Regions from separate parts of the Mariniluteicoccus flavus genome, predicted to be linked through region 2. Evidence: predicted binding sites of a transcription regulator. Region 2 holds the regulator's gene; each other region holds the start of a gene.

Region 1 (4,908 bases), on a different contig from region 2:
CGTGCCGGCGGCGATGGCGACGGCGGCGGAGCAGTACGCGGCCATCAGCCCCACCCGCGGCCCCAGGCGCATGGGCTTCAGTCGCGGGCCGATGGGGATCAGGCCGATGGCGACCGCCGCGAGGATGCCGGGCTGCTTGAACGCCGCACCCGCGCCGACGAGCGCGGCGGCCGGGATCATGCCGACCCGGCCGAAGCGCAGGGTGAGCCACACGGCGAGCGCGACCAGGGCGACCATGGGGACGTCGTTGTGCATGCCGCCGACGAAGTGGAGCAGCAGGAGCGGGTTGAGCACGCCGAACCACGACGCGAGCTGGGGGTCGACCCCGAGCTCGCGGGCGATGCGGGGGACCGTCCAGGCGATGACGGCGACCCCGACGAGGGCGGGGACCCGCATGGCGATGACGGAGATCAGGCCCTGGAAACCGGTGGCCCAGGTGACGAGGTGTTGCACCTCGAGCGCCAGCGGTGGATAGACCGCGGTCGTGCCGCGCCAGATCGGGTGGACGTTGATCGCGAACGGCCCTCCCGCCTGCGCGAGACCCACCTCATAGGGGTTGAGCCCGCGATGCAGGATCCAGCCCTGGTCTGCGTACAGGAACGCGTCGCTGGAGAACACGGGCGGCACCAGGAGGAACGGCACCGACCACAGCGCGAGGATGGCGGCGTGATTGACCACGCCCGCCCGGGCCGGCCGCAGCACGATCCAGGACCGGAACAGCAGGATGAGGCCGACGGCCATCAGGACCCGTCCGACCTGGTAGCGGAGCACGCGTCGCAGCCACCGGACCGGCACGATGAAGTCCAGCGACGCGTTGGGCACGAAGCCCGGGGTCATCACCGCGACGGCGATCGCCAGGATGCCGAGGAAGCCCGTGAGGACGCCGGGCGTACGCCACAGCGTCGGCGCGCTGCCGTCCGCGGTGTGCTTCACGGGATCCTCTCGCTCTGGGCTACCCGGGCATGCTAGCCAAGCGACCGGGGAGAGCGCCCTCCCGAGGGCGCACTGGCGACCAACTGTAGCCAGACCGATACCGGGGTTGGGGAAATGCGCGAGGGCCCCTTCCCGCCAAGCGGAAAGGGGCCCTCGTCGACCGGTGGGTCAGTGCTTGTGACCGGCCTCGTCGTCGTCGTCCTCGGGCTTCTCGACGACCAGGGTCTCGGTCGTGAGCAGGAGGGCGGCGATCGACGCGGCGTTGGCGAGCGCGGAGCGCGTCACCTTCACCGGGTCGATGACGCCGGCCTCGATGAGGTTGACGTATTCGTCGGTCTTCGCGTTGTAGCCGTGACCCGGCTCCATCTCGGCGACCTTCGAGGTGATGACGTAGCCCGGCTGGCCGCCGTTCTCGGCGATCCAGCGCAGCGGCTCGGCGACCGACTTGGCGACGATGCGTACGCCCGCCTTCTCGTCGCCCTCGAGCCCGAGGTCACCCTCGAGCACCGTGGCGGCATGGATGAGGGCGGAGCCGCCGCCGGCGACGATGCCCTCCTCGATGGCCGCACGGGTGGCCGAGACGGCGTCCTCGATGCGGTGCTTCTTCTCCTTGAGCTCCACCTCGGTGGCCGCGCCGACCTTGATGACGCAGACGCCGCCGGCGAGCTTCGCGACGCGCTCCTGGAGCTTCTCGCGATCCCAGTCGGAGTCGGTGCGCTCGATCTCGGCGCGCAGCTGGGCCACGCGGCCCTCGACCTCGCTGGACTCGCCGGCGCCGTCGACGATGGTCGTGTTGTCCTTGTCGATGACCACGCGACGTGCGCGGCCGAGCGACTCGAGACCGACCTGATCGAGCTTGAGGCCGACCTCGGCGGCGACGACCTGGCCACCGGTGAGGATCGCGATGTCCTCGAGCATGGCCTTGCGGCGGTCACCGAACGCCGGCGCCTTGACGGCGACGGAGGTGAACGTGCCGCGGATCTTGTTCACGACCAGGGTCGACAGGGCCTCGCCCTCGACGTCCTCGGCCACGATGAACAGGGTGCCGTTGGCCCCGATGACCTTCTCCAGCAGGGGCAGGAGCTCGTTCATCGACGAGATCTTGCCGCTGTGGATCAGGATGTAGGGGTTGTCGAGCACGGCCTCCATGCGCTCGGTGTCGGTCACCATGTAGGGCGACAGGTAGCCCTTGTCGAACTGCATGCCCTCGGTGAACTCGAGCTCGGTGCCGAAGGTCTGCGACTCGTCGACGGTGATGACGCCGTCCTTGCCGACCTTGTCGAACGCGTCGGCGATCAGGGTGCCGATCTCCTCGTCACGCGACGAGATGGTGGCGACCTTGGCCATGTCCTCGGTCGACTCGACGTCGCGGGCGTTGACGTGCAGGCGCTCCACGACGGCCTTGACGGCCGCCTCGATGCCGCGCTTGAGGCCGACGGGGTTGGCCCCCGACGCCACGGCGCGGAGGCCCTCGTGGACCAGGGCCTGGGCCAGCACCGTGGCCGTCGTCGTGCCGTCACCGGCGACGTCGTTGGTCTTGGTGGCGACTTCCTTGGCGAGCTGGGCGCCGAGGTTCTCATAGGGGTCGTCGAGCTCGACCTCACGGGCGACGGTGACACCGTCGTTCGTGATGGTCGGCGCGCCCCACTTCTTGTCGAGGACGACGTAGCGGCCCTTGGGGCCGAGCGTCACCTTGACGGTGTTGGCGAGGATGTCGACGCCACGCTCGAGTGAGCGACGCGCCTCCTCGTCGAACTGAAGGATCTTGGGCATAGGGTCAGTGCTCCTCGGTGATCAGAGTGGGCCGAAGCGTCACTTGGAGACGACGGCGAGGATGTCGCGCGCGTTCAGGAGGAGATATTCCTGACCGTCGTACTTCACCTCGGTGCCGCCGTACTTCGAGAAGATGACGACGTCACCCTCGGCGACGTCCATCGGGATGCGCTTGCCGGAGTCGTCCACGCGGCCGGGGCCGATCGACAGGACCTTGCCCTCCTGCGGCTTCTCCTTGGCGGTGTCCGGAATGACGAGACCGGAAGCGGTGGTCTGCTCGGCCTCGAGCGGCTGAACGAGGACGCGGTCCTCGAGCGGCTTGATCGTGACTGCCACGTCAAACCCCTTTCAATGTCTTGATGGTCAACGGGTGTCAAGGCCCGGGGCGTCGTCGCGGGTGCCGTCCCAGGTTGTTGGCACACTCACGGGGAGAGTGCTAACCCGAATCTAGCGCGGGGCTGGCACTCGGGCAACCCGAGTGCCAATCAGACTTCCCACGCCAGCTGAGCGACGAAGGAGTCGAAGCCCTCAGACGCGCACGACCGACTTCAACGTCGCCGGGTCGCGCGTCGAGGCCAGCGCCTGCTCGACCTGGTCGAGGCCGAAGCGGCTGGTCACCAGGCCGTCGAGGTCGACCATGCCGGCGGCGGCCATCGCGATGGCGGTGGGGAACGTGTTGGCGTACCGGAACGTGCCGGTGACGACGAGCTCGTTGGTGTGGAGCTGGCGTACGGGCATGGGCAGCGACTCCGGGCCCATGCCGACCAGGACGACGTGGCCGGCCGGGCGTACGGCCGGGAAGCCGCGGCGGATGGCGGCGGGCGAGCCGGAGCACTCGATGAAGGCGTCGTACGCGGGCTCCGGGATCTGGCTCGTCGGGTCGGAGGTGTTGACCGCCACGGTCGCGCCCAGTTCTTCGGCGCGGGCCAGGCGCTGGTCGGAGAGGTCGGTGATGACGATGCGGGTGGCGCCGAGGGCCTTGGCCACCGCAACGGTGATCAGCCCGATGGGGCCGGCGCCGGTGATGAGCAGCGATGATCCGGCGCCGACCTCGGCCTTGCGACAGGCGGAGACCGCGACCGACATGGGCTCGACCATGGCGGCGGCGTCATCGCTCAGGTGATCGGGCACCGGGTGGGCGCACTCCGCCGGGAGGGCCACGAACTCGGCGAGGGCGCCGTCGACGCCCGGCGTCGCGAGGAAACGCAGCTTCTCGCAGAGGTTGTAGCGCCCCGCCAGACAGCTCGCGCACCGGCGGCACGCGATGGTGGGCTCGAGGGCGACGCGCTCCCCCACGCGTTCGGTCGGTACGCGGTCCCCGGCGGCGACGATCGTTCCCGAGGCGGCGCGCCCGAGGACGAGGTCGCCGTCGAGCGTCAGCTCGCGATTGCGGCCGTGGGTGAAGTAGGCGACATCGGACATGCTGACCGCGACGGAGGCGACCCTGACGAGGACGTCGCCGGGCCCCGGCCGGGGCACGGGGCGCTCGTCGACCCGGAGGTCGCGCACGCCGTGGAGCACGCAGGCGCGCATCGTGTCCGGCAGGTCGATCGCGCTCACGGTGGGCCGTCCCTCGCTCGAGGTCGTTGGGGTCACCCCGAGCCTAGCGAGCCGGTGGTGGGCTCGCGCAGGCGCTCCGCGACGATCGCCATGGCCCCGGCGGCGGTGGGGGTGAGGATCAGGGTCGCACTGTTCGACCCGGCCGGCTTGAGGCGCTTGCGGAGGACCGCCGGGTCGACGTCGATGCCGCGCTTCTTGATCTCGAGGGTGCCGACGCCGTGGTCGGCGACCCAGCGCCGCAGCGCCTTCTCCTTGTAGGGCAGGACCTCGCGGACGGCGAAGGTCGTGACGAGCGGGGAGGCGACCGGCGCATCGCCGGTGAGGTAGGCGATGCCGGGGTCGATGCGGCGCAGTCCGAGGTCGGCGGCGACCTGGTCGAGGACGCCGGACCGGATGACGGCACCATCGGGTTCGAAGACGAAGGCGCCGAGGGGGCCGACGGCTGAGCGAGCGCCCTCCGCCACGTTGGCTGAGCGAGCGCCCTCCTCCACGTTGGCTGAGCGAGCGCCCCCCTCCACGTCGGCTGAGCGAGCGCCCTCCCCCACGTTGGCTGAGCGAGCGCCAGCGAGTCGAAGCCCACCCTCCCCCACGTCGGCTGAGCGAGCGCCAGCGAGTCGAAGCCCACCCACCTCCACCCCCGCC
Region 2 (4,908 bases):
CGCATGAACTCCCCCAGCCCGCCGGCCTCGTCGAGCAGGTCGGCGCCGGGCTGCAGATAGAGGTGGTACGCATTGGCGAGCACGGCCTGCGCCCCGACCGCCTGCATCTGCTCCGGCAGCACGGTCTTCACGGTCGCCTTGGTGCCGACCGCGATGAACGCCGGCGTGCGGATCTCCCCGTGGGGCGTCGAGATCACCCCCGTACGCCCGTGGCGGCCCTCGAGCCGGGAGTCGATGGAGAAGCCGAAGTCGGAGCTGGTCACGAGGGACGATCCTACGCGTCGCCCCACCCCAACAGCGTCACAAACGGCAGCGCAGCCGCAGGTGGGCCGTCGCCACCGCCCCCGCCGTCGACGTGCGCAGCACCCCGTCACTCACCAGCACCGCGCGCGCCCCCGCAGCCGCGAACGCCGCCAGCTCGTCGTCGCTGATGCCGCCCTCGGGCCCGACGACGACCATGACCTCGCCCGCCTCAGGAACCTCCACCTCGGCCAGCGACCGATCAGCCGACTCGTGCAACACCAACACCAGATCGACATCCGCCATCCGCGCCGCCAACTGCTTCGTCGACACCAGCGCCGAGACCTCCGGCGTACGCAGCCGCCGGCTCTGCTTCGCCGCCTCGCGCACGGTCGCGCGCCACTTGCCGAGCGACTTCTCGCCGCGCTCGCCCTGCCAACGCACGATCGACCGCGATGCCTGCCAGGGCACGATCTCCGACACCCCGACCTCGGTCAACATCTCGATCGCGAGGTCGCTGCGGTCGCCCTTGGCCAGCGCCTGGACGGCCACGATCCTCAACCCCGCCACGGATTCCGGCAACACCTCGGTCACCTCGAGATCAAGCCCCTGCTTGTCGGCCCCCACCACGCGCGCCCCGACGCCGCGCCCGGAACCGTCACCCACCACCAGCTCCTCGCCCGGCTGGAGCCGGCGTACGACCGCGGCGTGGCGACCCTCGTCGCCGCCGAGGCGCACGACCGATCCCACCGTGGGCAGAGGAGATGCCAGATCAGGCAGCAGGAACAGCGGACGGGTCACAGCCTCAGCCGATCACTTGAAGGCTTCGCGGAAGCGACCGAACATGCCCTTGTCGCGCTTCTGGCCCTGGACGTCGATCGACGTCTCGTCGCGCAGTTCGGCCAGGCGGCGCAGCAGCTCGCGCTGCTCCTCGGTCGTCTTCGTCGGCGTCTGCACCAGGAATGTGATGCCGAGGTCGCCCGGGCGGCCGGTGTCGATGCCGGTGATGCCGCGTCCCTCGAGGGCGATGCGCGTGCCGGACTGGGTGCCGGCCGGCACCTCGACGCTGACCAGACGGTCCTCCTCCTCGGAGCCCTCCCAGTCGGCCTCGAGCGTGCGTACCTCCACCGTCGTCCCCAGCGCCGCGGCTGTCATCGGGATCTTCACGACCATCTCGAGGTCGTCGCCATTGCGCTTGAACACCGGGTGTTCCGCGACCATCAGCTCGACATAGAGGTCGCCCGCGTCGCCGCCGCCGGGACCGACCTCGCCCTGGTGGGCCAGCCGCATGCGGTGGTTGCCGCTCACGCCGGCGGGCACCTTCACGGTCACCTCGCGGCTGGCGCGGATGCGCCCGTCGCCGTCGCATTCCACGCAGGGGTGGGGAATGATCGAGCCATAGCCGCGACAGGCCGGGCACGGCTGCGACGTGCGGATGTCGCCGAGGAACGACCGCTGGACGCTCACGACGTCGCCGCGGCCCTGGCACGTGCCGCAGGTCTGGGGCTTCGAGCCCTCCTGCGCGCCGGTGCCGCTGCACTTGGGGCACAGCACGGCGGTGTCGACGCGCACGTGCTTCGTCGTGCCGAACGCCGCCTCGTGGAGGTCGAGGCGCAGGCGCACCATGGCGTCCTGGCCCCGGCGTACGCGCGACCGCGGCCCGCGCGCTCCCCCACCGCCGCCGAACATCGCGTCGACGAGGTTGGTGAAGTCGAAGCCCTGGGCGCCGAAGCCCTCGAAGCCGCCGCCGCCGAATCCGCCGCCGCGCCCCGAGGGGTCGCCGCCGCGGTCATAGATCGCGCGCTTGTTCGGGTCCGACAAGACGTCGTACGCCTCCTGCACGGCCTTGAACTTGTCGGCCGCGCCCTCCTCGGTGGCGACATCGGGGTGGTATTGCATCGCCATGCGCCGGTAGGCCTTCTTCAGCTGCTCCGGCGTGGCGTCGCGAGACACCCCGAGGGTCTCGTAGTAATCGATCATGTGCTGGGTCGTCATCCTTCGTTGAGGAACCGGCCGACGTAGCGCGCGACCGCGCGTACGTTGGCCATGGTGGAGGGATAGTCCATGCGGGTGGGGCCCATGATGCCGAGCCCCGCCCAGACGTCGTCGGGGCTGCCGTACGCGGCCGTGACCACCGAGGTGGTCTGGAGCCCCGACACGGTGTTCTCGTGGCCGATGCGCACGGTGACGTCATCGGCGGTCGCCGCCTCGCCGAGCAGCTTGAGCAGCACGACCTGCTCCTCGAGCGCCTCGAGGACCGGCTTGACCGTGAGCTCGAACTCGTCGCCGAAGCGCGTCAGGTTGGGCACGCCGCCGACGACCACGCGCGTCGACGTGCCGGTGCCGAGCATCTCGAGCAGCGCGGCGATGCAGACCTGGGTCATCGCCTGGTCGTCGGTACGCGTGCGGCTGCTCAGCATCGCCACGTCGGCCGCGGCCTGGGCCGTCGTCTTGCCGGCCACGGCCTCGTTGAGCTGGTTCTTCAGCGCGGCGAGCGCGTCCTCGGTGTGGACCGGCAGCTCGATGGAGCGCTGCTCGACCCGGCCCGCCGAGTTGATCATGATCAGCAGCACCCGGTCGGAGCTGAGCGAGACCAACTCGACGTGACGCACCGTCGTGTTCGACAGGATCGGATATTGCACGATCGCGACCTGCTGGGTGATCTGCGCCAGCAGCCGCACGGTCCTCGTCACGACGTCGTCGAGGTCGAGGGCGCCCGACATGAACGTCTGGATCGCCTTGCGCTCCGGCGCGCTCAGCGGCTTGACGGCCGCCAGCCGGTCGACGAACAGGCGATAGCCCTTGTCGGTCGGGATGCGCCCCGCCGAGGTGTGGGGCTGGGTGATGTAGCCCTCGTCCTCGAGCACGGCCATGTCGTTGCGCACCGTCGCCGGCGAGACGCCGAGGTTGTGGCGGTCGACCAGGGCTTTCGAGCCGACGGGCTCGCGCGAGGAGACATAGTCGGTGACGATGGCGCGGAGCACATCGAGCTTGCGGTCGTCGAGCATCGTCCCCTCCTCGCCGTGCGTCGTGCGGTCGTCCGTGGTCCTGTGTGTGCCAGCGTGGTCGCGCCCCGGGTTGGCACTCTCCCAGAGCGAGTGCCAGTCTAGCGGCTATGGATGCGACCACCGGAAACCACGAAATGCGCGAGGAGCTCGGGGCCTGGCGGCAGGTCGCCGCCGGCGTCCACGTGCTGGTCGCCGAACCCGACACCGTCAACCTCGGCCTGGTCGTCGGCACCGAGCGCTGCCTGCTCATCGACACCGGCTCGACGCCGGCACAGGGCCGCGCAGTGCGCGCGTCGATCGCCCAGGTCACCGACCTCCCCCTCGCCGGTGCGCTGGTGACCCACGGCCACCGCGACCACTGGTTCGGCCTGCAGGCCTTCGCCGACCTCGACACGTGGGGGCACGAGTCGCTGGCGGAGCGCGTGGCCGCGCCCGTGGTGGCCGACGACCTCGACCGCCTCGGCCTGACGCGCGACGACCTCGCGGTGCCCTCCCAGCCCTTCTCCCTCGTCACCGCGATCGACCTCGGCGGCGTACGCGTGGAGGCGCTGCACCTCGGCCGTGCCCACACCGACGGCGACGTGCTCGCCCTGGTGCCCGGGGTGAACGTGCTGTTCACCGGCGACCTCGTCGAGCTGGTGGGCGACCCCGAGGCGCCGTGGTTCTCCGACGAGTCGTCGCCGAAGGGCTGGCCCGAGGTGTTGAACATGGCCATGGGGTTCGTCGACGCCGACACCGTCGTCGTCCCCGGCCACGGGCGCGTGGGCGGCCGCGACGACCTCGTGAACCAGATGGGTGCGCTGGCCGGGATCCCCTACGAGGCCGAGCGGATGGTCCAGTCCGGCGTACCGCTCGAGCGCGCGGGCGAGGAGGGCGAGTGGCCCTTCCCGTGGGCCAACATCGCGCCGGGGGTCGCGACCGCGTACGGGGAGATGAACGCGCTGGGCGTACGCACGCGCCTGCCCATCACGATGGCCGACCTGGGCGACTGAGCCCGGGCGACCGCGAACTCAGCCCTTCAGCGCCCCGCGCGCGACGTCCCATGCCTCGGCCGACGCGGCTGCGAGCAGCGGGCCCACCGGCGGACGCGCGGTGGTGTAGTCGGCCCCGTCGAGCGTGCGGGCGACGCCGCCGACCTCCTGCACCATCAGGGTTCCCGGCACGTGGTCCCACGGCTTCATGTTGCGATAGAGCAGGAAGTCGGTGCCGCCCGTCGCGAGGTGGGGATAGTCGACCCCACAACACCAGAACGTGAACGCGATCGGGTCGACCACGCCGTCGGGCGCCGGCCCGAGCAACTTGCGGTGGGACGTCGCCCCGCGCAGCGCGCCGAGGTCGGGCGCGGGACGGCTCACCCGCTCGCCGTTGCACGTCAGCCCGCCGCCGCGCTCCGCCACGAACGTGCGTCCGTGCTCCGGCTGGATGATCCAGCCGCGGACCGGCACGCCCCCGCGTACCTCGCCGACCATCAGCGCATAGTCCGCCAGCCCGCGCACGAAGTTGCGGGTGCCGTCGACCGGGTCCACCACGTACGCGCGATCGACCCGCGTCAGGGCGTCCACCAGTCCCGGGTCGGCCGCGGTCGCCTCCTCCCCCACGACGAGTACGCCGGGGTCGAGGCGCCCCAGCGCCGCCGTGAGCTCGACCTCCGACTCGCGGT
Region 3 (4,908 bases), on a different contig from region 2:
CCCGCCGCGCGCTCCAGCCGCTGCCCCGTCACGGTCTCGATCGCCGCGCTCGTCTCCTCGATGAACCCGTGCCCGTCCGGTGTACGCCCCGGCGCGAACTGGCCGCCCGGCCACGTCAGCCGCGGGCGGTTCTCGCTCAGCCACGGGTCGCGCGCGCAGGCCTGCGCGATCGCCTCCTCGAAGTCCCGGCGCGCGTCGGCCGGGTCCTCGCCGAGCCGCACGCCGTAGCGCCCCTCGGCCACCAGCAGGTCCGGGACCGACGACGCCCAGTCGCCCGCGTGCACGTGGCCGACGGAAATGCCATAGGGCAAGGGGTTTCCCGCGAACAGCGGGTCGATGTCCTGGTTGCGCCGCGCCTCGAGCTCGCGCATGGCGAGGTGCAGCGGCCAGTACGCCTCCACCGCCGACACACCCTCCAGCCGGGCCGATCCGTGGGCCGCCCGACCGGGCACCTCGAGCCGAAACGTGAGCGCGCCGGCCGTCGCGGTGACGATTCGGTTGCTCGTCGCCTCGGGGATGATCGCGGCCTCGCCGCCGTGTCCGCGGCGCAGCGTCGCGAACGCGCCGAGCCCGCCGTCCTCCTCGCTCACCACGCAGTGCACGGCGAGCGCCCGCTCGAACCGGAGCCCCGAGGCCTGAAGCGCCTTCGTCGCCGCGAGGATCGCCGCCAGCCCGCCCTTCATGTCGCAGGCGCCGCGACCGTGCAGGACGCCGTCGACGATCCGCGCGGCGAACGGGTCGGCCCCGCCCCACTTGGCCGGGTCGCCGATCGGCACGACGTCGACGTGGCCCTGCATCACCAGCGCCGGGTCGCCCTCCCCCGCCGTCGCCACCAATCCGTACGCCTCGCTCCGGTCCACCTCGGTGCCGGGGAAGCCCGGGTCGCCCATGGCCTCGCCGAGGTCGATCTTCCACGCGTCGACGTCCAGGTCGAGCCGACGCAGGCGCTCGGCGAGGTCGTGCTGGATGTCGGACTCGGCGTCGGTGCCGGTCACCGAGGGGATGCGGACGAGATCCACGAGGGTCGCGATGAGGCCCTCGTGGTCGATCGCGTCGACGGCGCGGCGCTCGGCGGTGGTCAGCTCCATGGCCGCACGCTAGCGCGAAAAGAGGCGGCCCCCTGTCGGGGACCGCCTCCTGGTTTCGCTGGTGGTGCCGGACTCAGAAGTCCATGCCACCCATGCCGCCGTCGGCGCCGGCCGGCATGGCCGGGGTCTTCTCCGGCTTGTCGGCGATGACGGCCTCGGTGGTGAGGAACAGGGCCGCGATGGACGCCGCGTTCTGCAGCGCCGAGCGCGTCACCTTGGCCGGGTCGATGATGCCGGCCTTCAGCATGTCGACGTATTCGCCGGTCGCGGCGTTGAGGCCCTGGCCCGGCTCGAGACCGGCGACCTTCTCCGCCACGACGCCGCCCTCGAGGCCGGCGTTGATGGCGATCTGCTTCAGCGGCGCGGAGCACGCGGTGAAGACGATCTGGGCGCCCACGGCCTCATCACCGGTGAGGCTGGAGACGTCGGCCTTCTTGGCCGCCTGGATCAGCGCGACACCGCCGCCGGGGACGATGCCCTCCTCGACGGCCGCCTTGGCGTTGCGGACGGCGTCCTCGATGCGGTGCTTGCGCTCCTTGAGCTCGACCTCGGTGGCCGCGCCGACCTTGATGACGGCCACGCCGCCGGCCAGCTTGGCGAGGCGCTCCTGCAGCTTCTCGCGGTCATAGTCGGAGTCGCTGTTCTCGATCTCGTTGCGGATCTGCTGGACGCGACCCTGGATCTGGTCGGAGTCGCCCGCGCCCTCGACGATGGTGGTCTCGTCCTTGGTGACGAGCACCGAGCGCGCCTGGCCGAGCAGCTCGACTGTGACGGCGTCGAGCTTGAGGCCGACCTCCTCCGAGATGACCTGGCCACCGGTGAGGATCGCGATGTCGCCCAGCATGGCCTTGCGGCGGTCGCCGAAGCCCGGGGCCTTGACGGCGACCGACTTGAAGGTGCCGCGGATCTTGTTGACGATCAGGCCGGCCAGCGCCTCACCCTCGACGTCCTCGGCGATGACGACGAGCGGCTTGCCCGACTGCATCACCTTCTCAAGCACCGGCAGGAGGTCCTTGAGGCCCGAGACCTTCGAGTTGACGATCAGGATGTAGGGGTCGTCGAGCACCGTCTCCATGCGCTCGGCGTCGGTGACGAAGTAGGGCGAGATGTAGCCCTTGTCGAACCGCATGCCCTCGGTGAGCTCGAGGTCGAGGCCGAACGTGTTCGACTCCTCGACCGTGATCACGCCCTCCTTGCCGACCTTCTCCATCGCCTCGGCGATGATCTCGCCCACGGTGGTGTCAGCGGCGGAGATCGACGCGGTGGCGGCGATCTGCTCCTTGGTCTCGATGTCGGTGGCCATCGCGAGGAGCTGGTCGGAGATCGCCTTGGTGGCGGTCTCGATGCCCTTCTTCAGGCCCATCGGGTTGGCGCCGGCGGTGACGTTGCGCAGGCCCTCGCGCACCATCGCCTGGGCCAGCACGGTCGCGGTGGTGGTGCCGTCACCCGCGACGTCGTCGGTCTTCTTGGCGACCTCCTTGACGAGCTCGGCGCCGATCTTCTCGTACGGCTCCTCCAGCTCGATCTCCTTGGCGATGGAGACGCCGTCGTTGGTGATGGTGGGGGCGCCCCACTTCTTCTCGAGCACGACGTTGCGGCCCTTCGGGCCGAGGGTGACCTTGACCGCGTCGGCGAGCGTGTTCATGCCACGCTCGAGCCCGCGGCGGGCCTCGATGTTGAATTCGATGAGCTTTGCCATGGTGTTCCGGGAGTCCTCCCTCGGGGGCCTGTGGCCCCGGTGGTCAACATGTCGTACGCCAAGGCGATGCCCGCGACGGACGGCGCACTGGCGCCTCACCCCACTTGACGGTGGCACTCTCCACTGGGGAGTGCTAACCCCATTTTTAGCACTCGCCCCCTGCGAGTGCAAACAGTTGGGGGCGACCAGAATGGCCCCGTGACCCACCTGTCCCTCCCGCTCCGCGCGCGTCGCGCCGCGAACCTGCTCAACCTCGCCACCCCGTTCGGGCTGCTGGTGGCGCGAGCGGGCGGGGCCCGCGTACGCCCGGGTCCGCGCGGCCTCCTGATCGCCGAGGGCTATCGGCTCCCCTTCCCGTACGCCGGGGCCTTCACGGTCGGCAACGTCGTCGTGGTGCGCGGCGACCTGGCGGCGCTGGCCCGCTGGCACCCCGACGCGCTGCGCCACGAGGACGAGCACGCGTGGCAGTGGATGGCCTGCCTCGGGCTGCCGTTCCTCCCCCTCTATGGACTCGCGGTCATCGCCTCGGTCGCCGTCGGCGGCGACCGCGCCGCCCACAACCCGTTCGAGCGCGCGGCCGACCTGGCCCGCGGCGGATATGCGTCGCGTCCGCCCCGCTGGCTGCGCCCCCGCTGACCTAGGCTGCCGGGCGTGACGACACCGCCGAACCCGCCGCCCCTGCCCGACCCGCGCCGCATCCTCGCGAAGATGAACGCCGACGTCCGCGCGTTCGAGGCCCGGGCCCGGCGCACCAACGACGCGCTCGCCGCCTCCGCGGTCGAGGCCGTGGGCGACGCGTGCACCGTACGCATGCTCGGCGCCCACCTCGTCGGCATCGCCTTCCACGACCAGGCCCTCGCGCTCAGCCCGGCCCAGCTCGCCGAGGAGGTGCGCCGCACCGTCGCCGAGGCGACCGTGCGGGCCAACCGGTCGTCGGCCGACGTCGTGCGCCACGCGTTCGGCGACGAGGCGGCGGCCGCCGGGGTCGAGGCCGCCCTGCCGGACGACCTCGCCGAGGAGCGCGACCGGCTCGCGCGGGACACGACCGACGCGACCGACGGCGACCCGTCGCCGCTGCGACCCATGACCCTCGAGGAGCAGGAGGACCTGCTCGACGACCTGCTGAACCGCATGGACGCCGACGACGAGTCCGTCGACATCCGCGACATCGCGCGCGAGCTGGACTATGCGCGGAATCGGTCGGTGGGTGCACCCGAAGACCAGCAGGCGCTGTTCCTGGCCGAGATGGACCGGCTCAAGGCCAACGCGGCCGCGCTCCCCCGGCTCGTGCAGTCGGTCGAGGGCACCGCCGGGTCCGAGGCCGTCGAGATCACGGTGAACGCGGCCGGCGCGCTGCTGTCGACGCGCTTCCGCGCCGCCTTCACCCGCCTCGAAGCCGAGGCGCTGGCCGCCGACTTCCTCGAGACGTACGCGGCCGCGCGCACCGAGGCGGGCCGGCGACTCACCGAGGAACTGGGTGACAGCGGGCTCGACGTGCCCGACGACGTACGCCGGGGCCTCGGCCTGTGAGCTCGCCCGGGGCGGCGTACGCGCGGTTGGACGCGCGGCTGCGTACGGCACGGATCGTGGCGATCGTGCTGGGCGTGGTGTCGCTGTCGGCCGCGGCGTACGCGGCGGTGGCGGCGGGGCACTTCCTGGGGTTGCAGCCGTCGTCGCCGTTGCTGCGCCGCGGTGAGGCGGTGGTGCGCGAGTGCCAGGCGGACGCGAGCCAGTTCGGGCTGATGCAGCGGTGCCCGGCGACCGTCACGTGGGAGCCGGAGTCAAAGCGGGCCCGGAAGGGGATGCGTGACAAGGCCGAGGTCGTGGTGGAGGCGCGGCGGGCGGTGTCGGGGCGGGTGGCCGTCGAGTCCTATGAGGACACGTGGTCGATCGGGACCTCGAACATGCCGGACACCGAGGTCGTGATGGTTGCCGGCGACCACCGGCGCGCGGGCGAGGGCGTGGCGGCGCTCTGCGTACTCGGGGCGCTGGCGGTGCCGGTCGTGGTGACGGGGGTGGCGTCGCGGGCGTTGGGGGCGGCGGCGCGACGCGACGCCGCACGGGCCGTGGAAGGGGAAGGTTCCGAGCCGCGGGGCCGCCGGATCGCCTGAGATCGGACTT

The links. The regulator HrcA, encoded in region 2, represses chaperone genes, less so after heat shock. The targets are predictions, from matches to a motif close to TTGGCACTCGNNNNNNNCGAGTGCCAA.
Region 1: groES (co-chaperone GroES) is a predicted target of HrcA. The motif match lies at 3,165-3,191, and genes of this name have one in related genera.
Region 3: groL (chaperonin GroEL) is a predicted target of HrcA. The motif match lies at 2,933-2,959, and genes of this name have one in related genera.

Annotation. Positions count from the first base shown of each region.
Region 1 covers NZ_BAAHBN010000001.1:640,083-644,990, forward strand. Annotated here, with positions in the region: gene mptB (polyprenol phosphomannose-dependent alpha 1,6 mannosyltransferase MptB) at 1-933, opposite strand, end outside; gene groL (chaperonin GroEL) at 1,102-2,706, opposite strand; gene groES (co-chaperone GroES) at 2,746-3,042, opposite strand; gene ACYVAG_RS03195 (NAD(P)-dependent alcohol dehydrogenase) at 3,235-4,266, opposite strand; gene ACYVAG_RS03200 (class I SAM-dependent methyltransferase) at 4,299-4,908, opposite strand, start outside.
Region 2 covers NZ_BAAHBN010000002.1:227,708-232,615, reverse strand. Annotated here, with positions in the region: partial or broken gene tgt (tRNA guanosine(34) transglycosylase Tgt) at 1-263, opposite strand, end outside; gene ACYVAG_RS05100 (16S rRNA (uracil(1498)-N(3))-methyltransferase) at 301-1,041, opposite strand; gene dnaJ (molecular chaperone DnaJ) at 1,054-2,220, opposite strand; gene hrcA (heat-inducible transcriptional repressor HrcA) at 2,232-3,248, opposite strand; gene ACYVAG_RS05085 (MBL fold metallo-hydrolase) at 3,356-4,240, shown strand; gene ACYVAG_RS05080 (inositol monophosphatase family protein) at 4,259-4,908, opposite strand, start outside.
Region 3 covers NZ_BAAHBN010000009.1:53,015-57,922, forward strand. Annotated here, with positions in the region: gene ACYVAG_RS13820 (ArgE/DapE family deacylase) at 1-1,088, opposite strand, end outside; gene groL (chaperonin GroEL) at 1,162-2,787, opposite strand; gene ACYVAG_RS13830 (hypothetical protein) at 2,986-3,423, shown strand; gene ACYVAG_RS13835 (hypothetical protein) at 3,439-4,317, shown strand; gene ACYVAG_RS13840 (hypothetical protein) at 4,314-4,898, shown strand.